Regions from separate parts of the Massilia sp. BHUDP2 genome, predicted to be linked through region 3. Evidence: predicted binding sites of a transcription regulator. Region 3 holds the regulator's gene; each other region holds the start of a gene.
What was found. The regulator FNR, encoded in region 3, switches genes on or off when oxygen is low (the NO sensors DNR and NnrR bind a similar motif). The targets are predictions, from matches to a motif close to TTGATNNNNATCAA.

Region 1 (4,252 bases), 390 kb from region 3:
GGCGCCCGGCTGGACACTGGTGCACGAGTACGGCCTGACGCCGCAGCGGCCGGCGCTGGTGCAGGTCTGGGATTGCGGCGATGGCCGCCTGCTGGTCGCCGCCAAGGGGGCGCCCGAGGCGATCGTGGCGATGTGCGGCGCGCCCGGGCCCGCGGGTGCGGCGCTGCTCGAGGCGGCCGCGCGGATGGCGGCGGCCGGCCTGCGGGTGCTGGCGGTGGCGCGCGCGTGGACCACTGCCGGGGGCCGGGCCATGCCGGTCGAGCCGGCCGCCTTCGGCCTCGAGCTGCTTGGTCTCGCCGCGCTGGCGGATCCGCTGCGCCCCGACATTCCCGCCGCCGTGGCGGCCTGCCGCGGCGCCGGCCTGCGCGTCGTGATGATCACCGGCGACCATCCCGAGACCGCGCGCGCGATCGCGCGCCAGGCCGGGCTCGACGCGGGAGCCCCCGACGCGGTGCTGACCGGCGCCGCGCTCGCCACACTCGACGACGCCGGGCTGGCGCGCCGCCTGGCCGCCACCGACGTCTGCGCCCGCGTCGCCCCGCAGCAGAAGCTGCGCGTCGTGCGGGCGCTCCAGCAGGGCGGCGCCGTGGTCGCGATGACCGGCGACGGGGTCAACGACGCGCCGGCGCTGCGCGCCGCGGACGTGGGCGTCGCCATGGGCAGGCGCGGCACCGACGTCGCGCGCGAAGCCGCCGAACTGACCCTGCTGGACGACCGCTTCGCGTCGCTGGTCGAGGCCATCGCAACGGGTCGGCGGATCTTCGGCAACATGCGCAAGTCGATGTGCTACGTGATGGCGATGCATGTGCCGATCGCCGGCATGGCGCTGCTGCCCGTGCTGCTGGGCTGGCCGGTGATGCTGTACCCGCTCCATATCGTGTTCCTGGAGCTGGTGATCGACCCCGCCTGTTCGCTCGCCTTCGAGAACGAACCGGCCGAGGCGGACCTGATGCGGCGCCCGCCGCGCGCGCCCGGCGAAGCCCTGTTCGGGCGCGCCGCCGTCGGCAGTGCGCTGGTCCAGGGCGCCTGGGTGCTGGCCCTGCTCGTGGCGCTGTATGCCTGGGCGCTCTCATGGCTGCCGGAACCGGAGGCACGCAGCGCCGCGTTTGCCGCGCTGGTGCTGTGCAACCTCGCACTGCTGCTGTCGAACCGCCAGCTCGACGGTGTCGGGAGCACGCTGCGGGTCGCCAACCCGGTGTTCTGGGCGATCGCCGGGGCGGCGCTGCTGCTGCTCGCGCTGGCGATGTTCGTGCCGGCGCTGGCAGGCATCCTCGACCTTGCGCCGCCGCCGCCCGCCGCGCTGGCCGCCGCCTTCGGCATGGCGCTGCTGGCGCTGGCCGGGCTGGAGCTGCGCAAGTGGCTGGCGGCGCGGAGCCGGGGTTAGTTGATCCGGTCAAAAGACAGGGGCGAGGCGGGCCGCGACTCTGCGCTGACGGTCCCGATCACGTCGCGCCGCCCGTTCAGGACGCGACGCCCTCGATGAAGTCCGGCTGCGAGGCTTCGCGCGGGTCGCGCAGCAGCAGCACCGGAATGCTGGAATTGGCCAGCACGTACTGCGCCACGCTGCCGACGAACAGGCGGTTCGCGTCGTTCGGCCCGTGCGTGCCCATCACGATGAGGTCGCAGCCATGTTGTTCCGCGACCCGGATGATGTCCGGGCCGGGCGCCGAGGCCAGCGGCGTCTCGGCATCGCAGCTGACACCGGTCTGGCGGGCGATGTCCAGCACCGTTTCGACGTGGGCCTGGGCGGCCCGGCGGGCGCGGGCGAATTCCGCCTGGGCGCATTCGTTGTCCGGTGCGGCCTTGCCGCTTTCCGGCAGGTGGAAGTGCGGTTGCGCCACCGAGACCGCGACGACGCGGCCGGCGCCGGAGCGGGCGAGCAGGGCGCCCATCTGGGCGGCGCGGACGGCCAGGTCGGATCCGTCGGTGGCGATGCAGACGCGTTCGAGGAACATGGTGTGGTCCTTTCGTCGTGCGTGCGGACAGGATCGAACGTACCCGAAACCCGGGGTTCGATGCAAATCAAATATGCAGGACCGCGCGGGCGAACGGCCGCTTAGCGGTGAAACTCCACGCAGAACCGCACCGGCCCCGCGATGTCGACATGGTGCGGCACGCCCGGTTCGACGATGCCCGGCGTCCCGGGCACGAGCAGGTGTTCTTCGTTCTCCGGCACCTCGATCACATAGCGCAGGCTGCCCTCGTGGACGACGATGCGGCCCCAGACGCCGGCCGCGGTGCGGTGCGCGCGCCGCAATCCCGCGGGTACCGTGTCCTGGTCGAACACGGGCGTGCTCTTGTAGTGATCCAGTCCCGCAGGCAGGTGCTTCATGTTGTTCCCCTCAAGCCACTTCAACGCGGCCGAAATAGCCGTACTGCAGGCTGGCGGCGATGCGCCGGGCCGCGCCCAGGAAGGCGTCGGCGGTTTCCGGCGCGAACAGCCGCCGCGCATGCGCCTCGAACAGGCCGAGCCAACGCCGGAAATGCTCGGCCTCGATGCCCTGCAAGCCCATGTGCTTGCCGTAGACATTGCCCTTGAACTCGCTACTCGACAGCATGACCGAACACCAGAAGTCCACCATGCGCTCGAGGTGGGGTTTCCAGCTGGCGCCGATGGCGCCGTCGAATACCGGCTGCAACAGCTCGTCGCGCCGGATATCGGCATAAAAGTCCCTGACCAGCATGCTGATCGATTGGCGGTTCGGTTCGTGATACATGTCTTGCGGCTCCCGTGTACCGCCACATTGTGGCAGAACCGGCGTAGCCAGGCGAGATGTGCGGGTAGAATCGCCCTCATCATTGCAGACCAGGAAAGATGGATGAGCGACAGGTTTGAGGAAATGCGCGTGTTCGCGGCCGTGGTCGAGGCGGGCGGCTTCACGGCGGCCGCGGCGCGGCTCGGGATGTCGAAGGCGGCGGTGTCGCGCCACGTGGCCGAGCTCGAGGAGCGCCTCGGCGTGCGCCTGCTGCACCGGACCACGCGCCGGCTCTCGACCACCGCGGAAGGCGAACTGTTCCACGCGCGCTGCCGCGAGCTGCTGGACCGGCTCGAGGAAGCGGAAGCCGAGCTCGGATCGGGCAGTACCACGGCCCAGGGCGTGGCCAGGGCCAATGTGCCGCTCAGCTTCGGCCTGATGCACCTGGCGCCGCTGTGGCCGCGGCTGCTGGAGCGCCATCCCGGACTGGAGCTCGACGTCAGCCTGTCGGACCGGGTGGTCGACCTGGTGGACGAGGGCTACGACCTGGCCGTGCGGATCGGCCAGCTGCCCGCGTCGTCGCTGGTGAGCCGGCGGCTTGCCTCGACACGGCTGGTGGCCTGCGCCGCGCCGGCCTACCTGGCGGCGCATGGCGCGCCGGCCCGGCCGGCCGAGCTGGCGCGCCATGCGGTGATCGGCTACAGCCTGTTCGCGTCCGGCGACACCTGGAGCTTTTCCGGCCCCGCGGGCGAGGAATCCGTGAAGGTGCAGCCGCGCATGCGCACCAACAATGGCGACACCTGCCGCGCCGCCGCGCTGGCAGGGCAGGGCATCATCCTCCAGCCCAGCTTCATGGTCGGCGCCGACCTGGCCGAGGGCAGGCTGGTGGAACTGATGCCGGGCTGGCGCTCGATCGCGCTGGGCATCTATGCGGTCTATCCTTCGCGTAAATTCCTGGCGCCGAAGGTGCGGGTGATCATCGATTTCCTGGTCGAGGCGTTTGCGGATCCGCCCTGGCGCGATTGACAGGATTGTTCCGGTAAGTGAAACAGTCATATCCGCTCAAGCCTATTTATCGGCGTTGCATAAGACAATAAGATGGCGTCTTTCATGAGGAGAGACACCATGACCCGCCTTCCCGCCCTGTTCATTTCCCACGGCTCGCCCATGCTGGCGCTGCAGGACAGCCCGGCGCGCCGCTTCCTCGAACAGCTCGGCGCAACGCTGCCGCGTCCGCGCGCGGTGCTGGCCGTGTCGGCGCACTGGGAGACCATCGGCGCCCCGGCCGTGAGCCTGGCGCAGCAACCCGCCACCATCCACGACTTCGGCGGCTTTCCGCGCGCCCTGTTCGAGATCCAGTATCCGGCGCCGGGAGCGCCTGGCCTGGCCGAACGCGCCCTTACCCTGCTGGAGCAGGCCGGCATCCAGGCCGGACGCAGCGCGGCGCGCGGGCTCGATCACGGCGCCTGGGTGCCCCTGCGCCTGATGTATCCCGATGCCGACGTGCCGGTCACCCAGCTCTCGATCCTGCAGGGCGGCGATCCCGCCCCCCACCT
Region 2 (4,252 bases), 590 kb from region 3:
GTCGTTGGGGGCGCCGTTCTCGCCGATCAGGCCCTTGTCGATCGCCTTGCGGCGCAGCTTGACCGGGTCCATGCCCTTGCCGTCGTCCTGCAGCACGATCATGACGCTGTTGGCTTCCTGCCAGGCCTTCAGCAGGATGAAGGCCTTGGCCGGCTTGCCGGCGGCGACGCGCTCTTCCGGCGATTCGACGCCGTGGTCGAGCGCGTTACGGAGCATGTGCACCAGCGGGTCGTACAGGCTGTCGACCACGACGCGGTCGACTTCGGTCTCGGCGCCTTCGATGGTCAGTTCGACATCCTTGCCGAGGTCCTTGGCCAGTTCGCGCACCAGGCGCGGGAACTTCTGGAACAGGCGGCCCACCGGCTGCATGCGGGTGGCCAGCGTGGCGCGCTGCAGTTCAGCCGAGTAGCGCGAGGCGCGCTCCAGGGTCTCGGTGAGCGTCGCCATCAGGGCGGCGGCCGGACCTTCGAACTTGAACTGCTGCAGGCGCTCGAGCAGCACGGCGGCCTGGTTGGCGGCCTGCACCGATTCGCCCGCCACTTCCAGCAGCGCGTCGAGCTTGACCGCATCGATACGGATGCTTTCGTCCTTGGCCGGGGCCGCGGCGGCGCGAGCATCGGCGACCTTGTCGTTCGAGCGGCGCTCGACGCCGTCCCAGCCGCCCTGCTTGGCGGCCGGCGCGGCCTCAGGGGCAGCAGCGGCAACCGGCGCGGCAGCGGCAGGGACTGCGGCAGGCGTCGATCCCGCCGCAATCGCGGAGCCCGCAGGCACCACGGCGTTGTACATGCCGACCCAGTCCAGACCGTCTTCGTCAGCAGCGGCCGGTGCTGCCGCAACCGGGGCGGCCACGGTGGGGGCCGGTGCCGCCACAGGCGCCGGCGCGGCCGCCGGTGCGCTCGTCGCGCCCTTGCCTTCGATCGCGTCCTTCAGGATGCGTTCGAGGGCTTCCGGCATTTGCGCCAGGCCTTCCGGCGGGGTGCCGTTGTTCAGGTCGTTGAGCTGGTCCGCCACGAAGCCCGAGGCCTCGAGCGCGGCTTCGATCGCCAGTGGCGTCACCGGCGCGGCGCCGGTACGCAGGGCGTCGAACAGGTTCTCGGTCAGGTGGCAGGCGGCGACCAGCGCGGGCAGGCCCATGAAGCCGGCGCCGCCCTTGATCGTGTGGAAGGAACGGAACACCGCATTGAGTGTTTCCTTGTTGTCCGGATCGCGTTCGAGGCGCAGCAAATGTTCTTCAACATTCACCGCAAGGTCCATCGCCTCGACGACGAAGTCCTTGAGCATATCGTCCATTAGAACCCCAGATCGGCCAGAAGATCGTCAACGCTGTCCTGGTTCAGCGCCGTATCCGGCACCGACGGGCCCTGCATCAGCGGCGCGGGCGCGGCCGGCACTTCTTTCTTCGCCAGCTTTTCCTTCAGGTCGGCCGGCGCGCTGTCGCGCAGCAGCTGCGCCAGCTCGGCTTCCACCGTCTGGGTAATCTTGACCACTTTCTTGATCAGCTGGCCGGTGATGTCCTGGAAGTCCTGGGCCATCATGATCTCGAGCAGGCGCGCCTTCTCGGCTTCGGTGGCTTCGTTGACGGCGGTGGCGAACTGGCGCGAATCCCCGGCCAGGGCCTTGAATTCGTCCAGGCTCAGCTTGCCCGAGAACAGGTCGGCCCAGCGGGTTTCCATGTCCTTGGCCTGCTTCGACAGCAGGTCCTGCGCCGGCATGCCGTCGTCCAGGGTATTCAGCACCTTGTTGGCGGCCTGTTCGGTCAGGGTGGCGACGTATTCCAGGCGGTCCTGGGCGTCGACGATGGCCGAGGACGCCTCGGTCAGCGCCTTGTCGTAGCCGAGCTCGCGCAGCGAATCGTGCAGCAGGCGCACGATGCCGCCGAGGCGTTCGAACATGGCGTGTTCGCCGTCGCTGGCCACGGCGGGCACGGACGCCGCAACTGGCGCAGCTGCCGCGGCGGCGGCCACCGGAGCGGCAACGGCGATCGCCGGCGCGCTCGCCGCCGATACCTGGTCGAACAGGGAGTCGAGGTCGTCTTCGTCTGCGACAGCTGCCGCAGCTGGGGCCGGTGCGGGCTCGGCCGCCGGCGCCGGGGTAGGAGCGTTGGCGCGCTGCGCCGCCACTTCCTCGAATAGTGCGTCGAAATCGTCAGCGGCGTCGGTCATAATCCCTGCTTCTCCATGGTGTATAAGTTCGCAATCAGCGGTATTCAGTAGTGTTTGCTGCGACCATCCGGGATGGTCCAAAGTCTGCATGCGAGTGTAGCAGCGTAGTTGCCACAGGTAAATCTCGGCGACGGAGACGCAACAAAATGGACAGCGAAACTTAATTCCGCGACAATTAAATGGCACAGTCCCTGAATGTTTACACAAGGAGGTGTTGTTTTTCGTAACTCGATGGTTCTTCTTATCACGGCCATGCAGTTGCCGAACAATAAGAACCCGAAGTTTGATCAAGCTCAACAGTTTGCGTTCTTGCAATCGCCGCCGCGCCCGGTACGCCCCAGAATGGCGTGGCCATTGGAGGAGTCATCATGTACCGCAAAATCCTGATCACCACCGACGGCTCGGCCGTGTCGCAGCATACGGCCTGCGCCGGCGTCAAATTTGCGCAACAGATGGGCGCCGAGGTGCTGGCCCTGTTCGTCGCGCCCGATTATCAGTATCCCGTGTACGTGGAAATCATTCCGCCCTCCTATCCCAGCGAAGAAGAATATATCGCGCAGATGCGCCGCATGGGCGAGGAGTACATGGGGAGAATCATGCGCTCCTGCGCCGGCGCCGGCCTGAAGCACAGTTGCATGACCGCGTTTTCCGACACCGCGGCCCTCAAGATCGTCGACGTCGCCGAGCAGGAAGGCTGCGACCTGATCTTCATGGGGTCGCACGGCCGCAGCGGCTGGGGCCAGCTGTTGCTCGGCAGCGTCACCAACAAGGTGTTGTCGCACACGACCAAGCCGGTGCTGGTGCACCGCCTGATCAGTGAGCCCGCACCTGCTTGACAACGCGGTCGGCCTGAAGAAAGTACGACAAATGCCGCTGCCGTCCTGTGTTAGCCTGCATTGGTCATCGTTGCTTTCACCGAGAAGGATGGTTTTATGATTCGCATCGTCATTGCCGACGACCACACGATCATGCGCGAAGGACTCAAGCGCATCCTCGATGGTGCGCCGGATATCGAGATCGCCGGAGAGGCGACCAACGGCTTTGAGGTGCTGGCCCAGGTACGCCAGGGCGGCTTCGACCTGCTGCTGCTCGACCTGTCGATGCCGGGCCGCAGCGGCGTCGACCTGATCCGCCAGGTACGCAGCGAGGCGCCCAAGCTGGCGATCCTGATCCTGACCATGCACGAGGAAGAACAGTATGCGGTGCGGGCGATCCGCGCCGGCGCCCAGGGCTACCTCACCAAGGAAAGCGCGGGCACCCAGCTGGTGGGCGCGATTCGCAAGGTGGCGTCGGGACGTCCTTATATCAGTACCGAAGTGGCCGAGCAGCTGGCGCTCAATATCATGGCGCCGAACGAACAGCTGTTGCATAAACAGCTGTCCGACCGTGAATTCGAGGTGTTTTCGCTACTCGTCGGCGGCAAGTCGATCACCGAGATCGCCAACAGCCTACACCTGTCGGTCAAGACGGTCAGTACCCACAAGACCCGGATCATGCAGAAGATGGGCATGAGCTCGCTGTCGGAAATGGTCCAGTACGCCGTGGCGCACCGGCTGTTGTCGCCGATGAAAGCCTAGGATTAAGAAGTCTTAGACACGCCGCCGGCGGTTTTGTGCCGCAGGTGGCCCGCACCAGGGGGGCGCCCGCCTCCCCCTCGCACTCCCCCTCCTCCTACAGCGCCTCGCTGACCTCTTCCTCTGTAGTTCAACATCAGGGGTCAGATTATTCCTACAAGCCTGTCAGCCTTCCTACCTACATATTCAGCCATCGCTGATATCCGTGCCGGACTCGTGTTGGCATACTGAATTCAGCGTTTCGACTTGCTTGCGATCCAAGTCCCAGCGTGAGCAAGATGCTCCGCCCCGTGGTCGCCGAAACCCTGAGTCTTTCACCTGGAGATGAGCATGCAGTCCCAGCCAACGTCAGAACAACGCAACGTCACCCAGCCGACCATGCACTCCCCCATGGAAGCCGGCCGCCAGCGCCAGGGCCGCCTTTGGTCCAACCTCAAGGAAGTCTGCGACCTGCTCCGTATCCCGGCCAGCGTCTCGGTGACCTCCGAAGAATTGCTGTTCCAGCATGTCCAGTTC
Region 3 (4,252 bases):
GCCGGCAAGTTCATCGGCGCGGCCCGCTACACCCTGCACAACGTCGCCTCACGCTGGAACGGCGTCGACATCTGGGTCGACATCGCGTGGAGCAGCGACATCTCGCTCTACGCCGATTACCTGATCATCAACCCTTGAAGCGCACCAGGAGATTCCCATGGCACCAAATGATCGTCTCGACCAGGACGCAGCACTGCTCCTCGACCCCGGAACGCAGGAGCGCGCGGATTCATCAAGCACCAAAGGCCCCTGGGCCGTCGCCGAAGCGAGCGTCGGCACGGAAGGCGTGCAGCCCGCGCTGCAAGGGAACGGCTTTACCTACCGCCACGACTGGGGCATGCGCCGCGGCGAATGGCTGCTGCGGCTCAACTGGGACCTGATCCAGCCCGGCTCGCAGGTCTTCGTGGCCATCGGCGAAGGCGTGCCCGGCGGACCGCCCGCCGGCAAGTTCATCGGCGCGGCCCGCTACACCGTGCACAACGTCGCCCCGCGCGGGGGCGGCGTCGACATCTGGGTCAACATCGAGTGGAGCGCCGACATTTGGCTCTACGTCGACTACCTGGTCGTCAACCCGCCCTCGGCGCCCCCTGGCCTGCGCACGGTCTCGGTCACGGTGCACCGCCACAGCAGCGTAGCCCTGAGCGAAGCCGAGGCCGACCGGATCCTGGCCGACATGGGCACGATCCTCCAGAACGACGACAGCGGGCCGGACGTCACGACCCCGGTCCGTTTCGTGCGCAACGGCGCAGTCCGGCTGCTGCCGGCGAACATCCCCGGCACCATCCAGACCTCAAGCGACCTGAATGCCCTCCTGACCGCCGGCAGCGGGGTCAAGATCGTGCAGGCCATCCGCTGGTGCGGCGGCCCCGGCGACGGCATCATCGGCTGCGCCCCGGTCGGCAGCGCCTCGGTCAACGTGGCCGCGGTGCGCTTCACCGCCAACCAGGAAGGCCTGATCTGGGTGCACGAGTACGGCCACAACTGCGGCCTGCCCCACCGCACCGACGACCCGCGCGCGGTCATGTACCCGTCCGTCGGCGCCGACCACAACGTGGTCAACGCGGCCGAGTCCTCGGCGTACCTAGCAGGCCCGCTCAGCATCAGCGGCAAGGTGATGGCCGCCGGCGGCTGCTCCTGCGGTGCGGGCGGCCTGGCGCTGCCTGCCGACGTGCGCGACTTCGTCTCCCAGCACTGGATCGAGGGCGTGCCATGGGAGCTGGCCTCGCAGTACGGCGAGAAGGACGCCCGCCTGCTGCTGGACTGGCTGGTGAACGAGCCGGAGAAGCACGAGGAGTTCCTGACCCAGATCGTGGCCACCCTCGGCTACATCGGCAGCGAGATCGCGGTCCAGCCGATGATCGACTTCGTCGAAAGTGCGCGCGCCGGCCGTGCCGTGTTCAATGCCAGGAACACGGCCCTGCTGCGCCTCGGCGACCTGGCCAACCGCTCCGGCAGCCGGGCGGCGCTCGATTTCCTGGCGCGGGTCGCCGGCGACATGGACCTGGCGCGCACGCTGGCGGCGCCCCAGGCCAGCGCCGAGCTGCAGGCGGCCAAGGCGCTGCAGGACGTGGTGGCGCCGAGCCTCGACACCCTGGCGGCCGAGCTGGCGGTGTCGGCCACCTTCGGCCTGGCGCTGGCGGGCACGGTGCAATCGCAGCAGGCCGTGGAAGCGCTCAAGGGGAACGCCGACGCCTTCGCGACCGTGAACCAGGCGGCGCAGGAAGCCGCCGAGATCGCCGCGACCGTGCGCGCCAAGGGCCGGCAGGAGTATTACAGGATGAAGGCGGAACACCGGCATCACCTGTAATCGGGCTTGTATTTTGGAAATGAAACCCGCGGACGCGGCCTTTGTCTATAATGGCCGCGTCAGCATTTTCGTTTCCCTGCCATGAACCAACCCATCTCGCTCCCGGGCGAAGCGAAGGTCATCCAGGCCCTCAAGGCCAGCTGCAGCGCGTGCAGCATGCACCAGCTGTGCCTGCCGATGGGCCTCGAGGATGCCGACATCAATCGCCTCGACCAGATCATCGGCCGCCGCCGCCGGCTCGCGCGCGACGAGCGCCTCTACGCCATGGGCGAGCCCTTCCGCAACCTGTACGCGGTGCGCTTCGGCCATTTCAAGACCTATCAGGTCAACGCCGCCGGCGAAGCCCAGATCACCGGTTTCCAGATGGCCGGCGAACTGCTGGGCATGGACGCCATCAGCGGCACCCACCACTGCGACGCCGTGGCCCTCGAGGACAGCGAGGTGTGCGAGATCCCGTTCTCGCGCCTGGAAGAGCTGTTCGGCCACGTGCCGGCCCTGCTGCGCCACTTCCACCGCATCATGAGCCAGGAGATCACGCGCGAACAGAACGTCATGCTGCTGCTCGGCAATATGCGGGCGGAGCAGCGTTTCGCCGTCTTCCTGGTCAACCTGTCGGCACGCTACGCGGCGCGCGGCTATTCGCCGCACAGCTTCCAGCTGCGCATGTCGCGCGAAGACATCGGCAACTACCTCGGGCTCACCATCGAAAGCATCAGCCGCCTGCTGTCGCGCTTCAAGAAACAGGGCTGGCTGCAGGTCGACAAGCGCGAAGTCACCCTGCTCGACCCGGCCAAGCTCAAGGCGCTGGCGGCTGGCACCGACGTCTGCAGCCCGATGGGCTAGCGACACCGCCATGGCTGCTCCGCTGCTCGACCTGCATCTGCGCAGCTATGGCGCCGCGCGCAGCTCGGACCGCCACGAGTTCGGCCAGCTGGTGCTCCCCGTGAGCGGCGAAGTCGCCCTGGAAATCGAAGGCCGCCAGGCCCGGCTCGATCCGCTGCGCGTGGCGGTGGTGGCGCCGGGCGCCTGGCACTCGCAGTGCAGCCCGGTGGCCAACCGGTCGCTGATCGTCGACCTGGGACCGGATACTTTCGCGCAAGGACCCTGGCAGCGCCTGCTCGAGCAACCCTTCGGCGCCATCGGTCCGGCAGCGCGCAAGCTGGTCGAATTCATGGGCATCATGGCCGCCACCGCTCCGCCCGCGCCTTCCGTGCTGGCCGGCTGGACCCCGCTGCTGCTCGACACCCTGGTGCTGGGAGCGCCCGCACCAAGCTCGCGCCTGGCCGCCCTGCTCGCCCGCATCGAGGCCGAACCCGGCCTGCCGTGGACCACCGAGGCCATGGCGCGCGCCTCCAGCCTGAGCGTCAGCCGCCTGCATGCGCTGTTTCGCGAAGAGCGCGACAGCACGCCCCACGACTGGCTGCTGGACTGCCGCCTGCGCCATGCCTGCGAATGGCTGCGTGCGACGGCGCGCCCGGTGGCCGAGATCGCGCTGGCAGCGGGCTTTTCCGAGCAGAGCGCGCTGACCCGTGCCATGCGCAGGGCGATGGACACCACGCCCGCGGCCTACCGGCGCGCGTATCGCGAGAATCTGTCAAACCAGCAGTAGCCAGGGTCAAGAGCGCCGCGGGCATCCGGCCGACAATCTCCCTTCCCAAGGAGATCGTCCATGCTTTCGCAGATTCACACCACATCCCACACCACGCAACTCGGCATCGGCGCCGGCATCACCGCGGGCGCCTTCTGGGGCCTGGTGTTCCTGGCCCCGGAACTGGTGCCGGGCTTCTCGGCCCTGCAGCTGTCGGCGGGCCGCTACCTCGCCTACGGCATCGTCGCCGCCATCCTGGTCGCCCGCGCCTGGCCGCGGCTCAGGCAGCGACTGACCCGGGCCGACTGGCGCGGCCTGGCCTGGCTCAGCCTGGCGGGCAACATCGTGTACTACCTGTTCCTGGCCCAGGCCGTCCAATTGGGTGGCGTGGCCATGACCTCGATCGTGATCGGGCTGCTGCCGATCACCGTGACCCTGGCGGGCTCGCGCGAGCACGGCGCGGTGTCCTTGCGGCGCCTGGCCCCCTCCCTGCTGCTGGGCGGGGCCGGCCTGGCCTGCATCAGCTGGGATTCCTTGTCTTCCCTGGAGGGCGGCTCGGGCATCGGCCTCCTGTCGGCGATCGGCGCGCTGCTGTCATGGACCTTCTATGCGGTCGTCAACCGGCGCTGGCTGGCGCGCCTCGAGGGCATTTCGGCCAACGAATGGAGCCTGCTGGTGGGGGTGATGACGGGCGCCCAGGCCCTGCTGCTGGCGCTGCCGGCCTTCCCGCCCGGCGGCGCCGCGCACACGGGCAGCGAATGGCTGCAGTTCCTCGGGGTGGTGACGGCGGTCGGGATCTTCTGTTCCGTGATCGGCAACGCCTTGTGGAACTACGCCAGCCGCGCCCTGCCGATGGC

Region 1: a site for FNR is predicted at 2,013-2,026, ahead of ACK6C6_RS09620 (universal stress protein). Genes of this name have one in related genera too.
Region 2: a site for FNR is predicted at 2,446-2,459, ahead of ACK6C6_RS04935 (universal stress protein). Genes of this name have one in related genera too.

The regions. Positions count from the first base shown of each region.
Region 1 is NZ_JBJUVW010000001.1:2,102,322-2,106,573, forward strand. It holds gene ACK6C6_RS09615 (cation-translocating P-type ATPase) at 1-1,384, shown strand, start outside; gene ACK6C6_RS09620 (universal stress protein) at 1,461-1,955, opposite strand; gene ACK6C6_RS09625 (DUF1971 domain-containing protein) at 2,057-2,332, opposite strand; gene ACK6C6_RS09630 (group III truncated hemoglobin) at 2,343-2,717, opposite strand; gene ACK6C6_RS09635 (LysR family transcriptional regulator) at 2,820-3,722, shown strand; gene ACK6C6_RS09640 (dioxygenase) at 3,822-4,252, shown strand, end outside.
Region 2 is NZ_JBJUVW010000001.1:1,121,298-1,125,549, reverse strand. It holds gene ACK6C6_RS04945 (chemotaxis protein CheA) at 1-1,290, opposite strand, end outside; gene ACK6C6_RS04940 (protein phosphatase CheZ) at 1,290-2,162, opposite strand; gene ACK6C6_RS04935 (universal stress protein) at 2,531-2,998, shown strand; gene ACK6C6_RS04930 (response regulator transcription factor) at 3,095-3,739, shown strand; gene ACK6C6_RS04925 (Crp/Fnr family transcriptional regulator) at 4,127-4,252, shown strand, end outside.
Region 3 is NZ_JBJUVW010000001.1:1,708,939-1,713,190, reverse strand. It holds gene ACK6C6_RS07690 (hypothetical protein) at 1-138, shown strand, start outside; gene ACK6C6_RS07685 (hypothetical protein) at 158-1,807, shown strand; gene fnr (fumarate/nitrate reduction transcriptional regulator Fnr) at 1,889-2,650, shown strand; gene ACK6C6_RS07675 (AraC family transcriptional regulator) at 2,661-3,416, shown strand; gene ACK6C6_RS07670 (DMT family transporter) at 3,477-4,252, shown strand, end outside.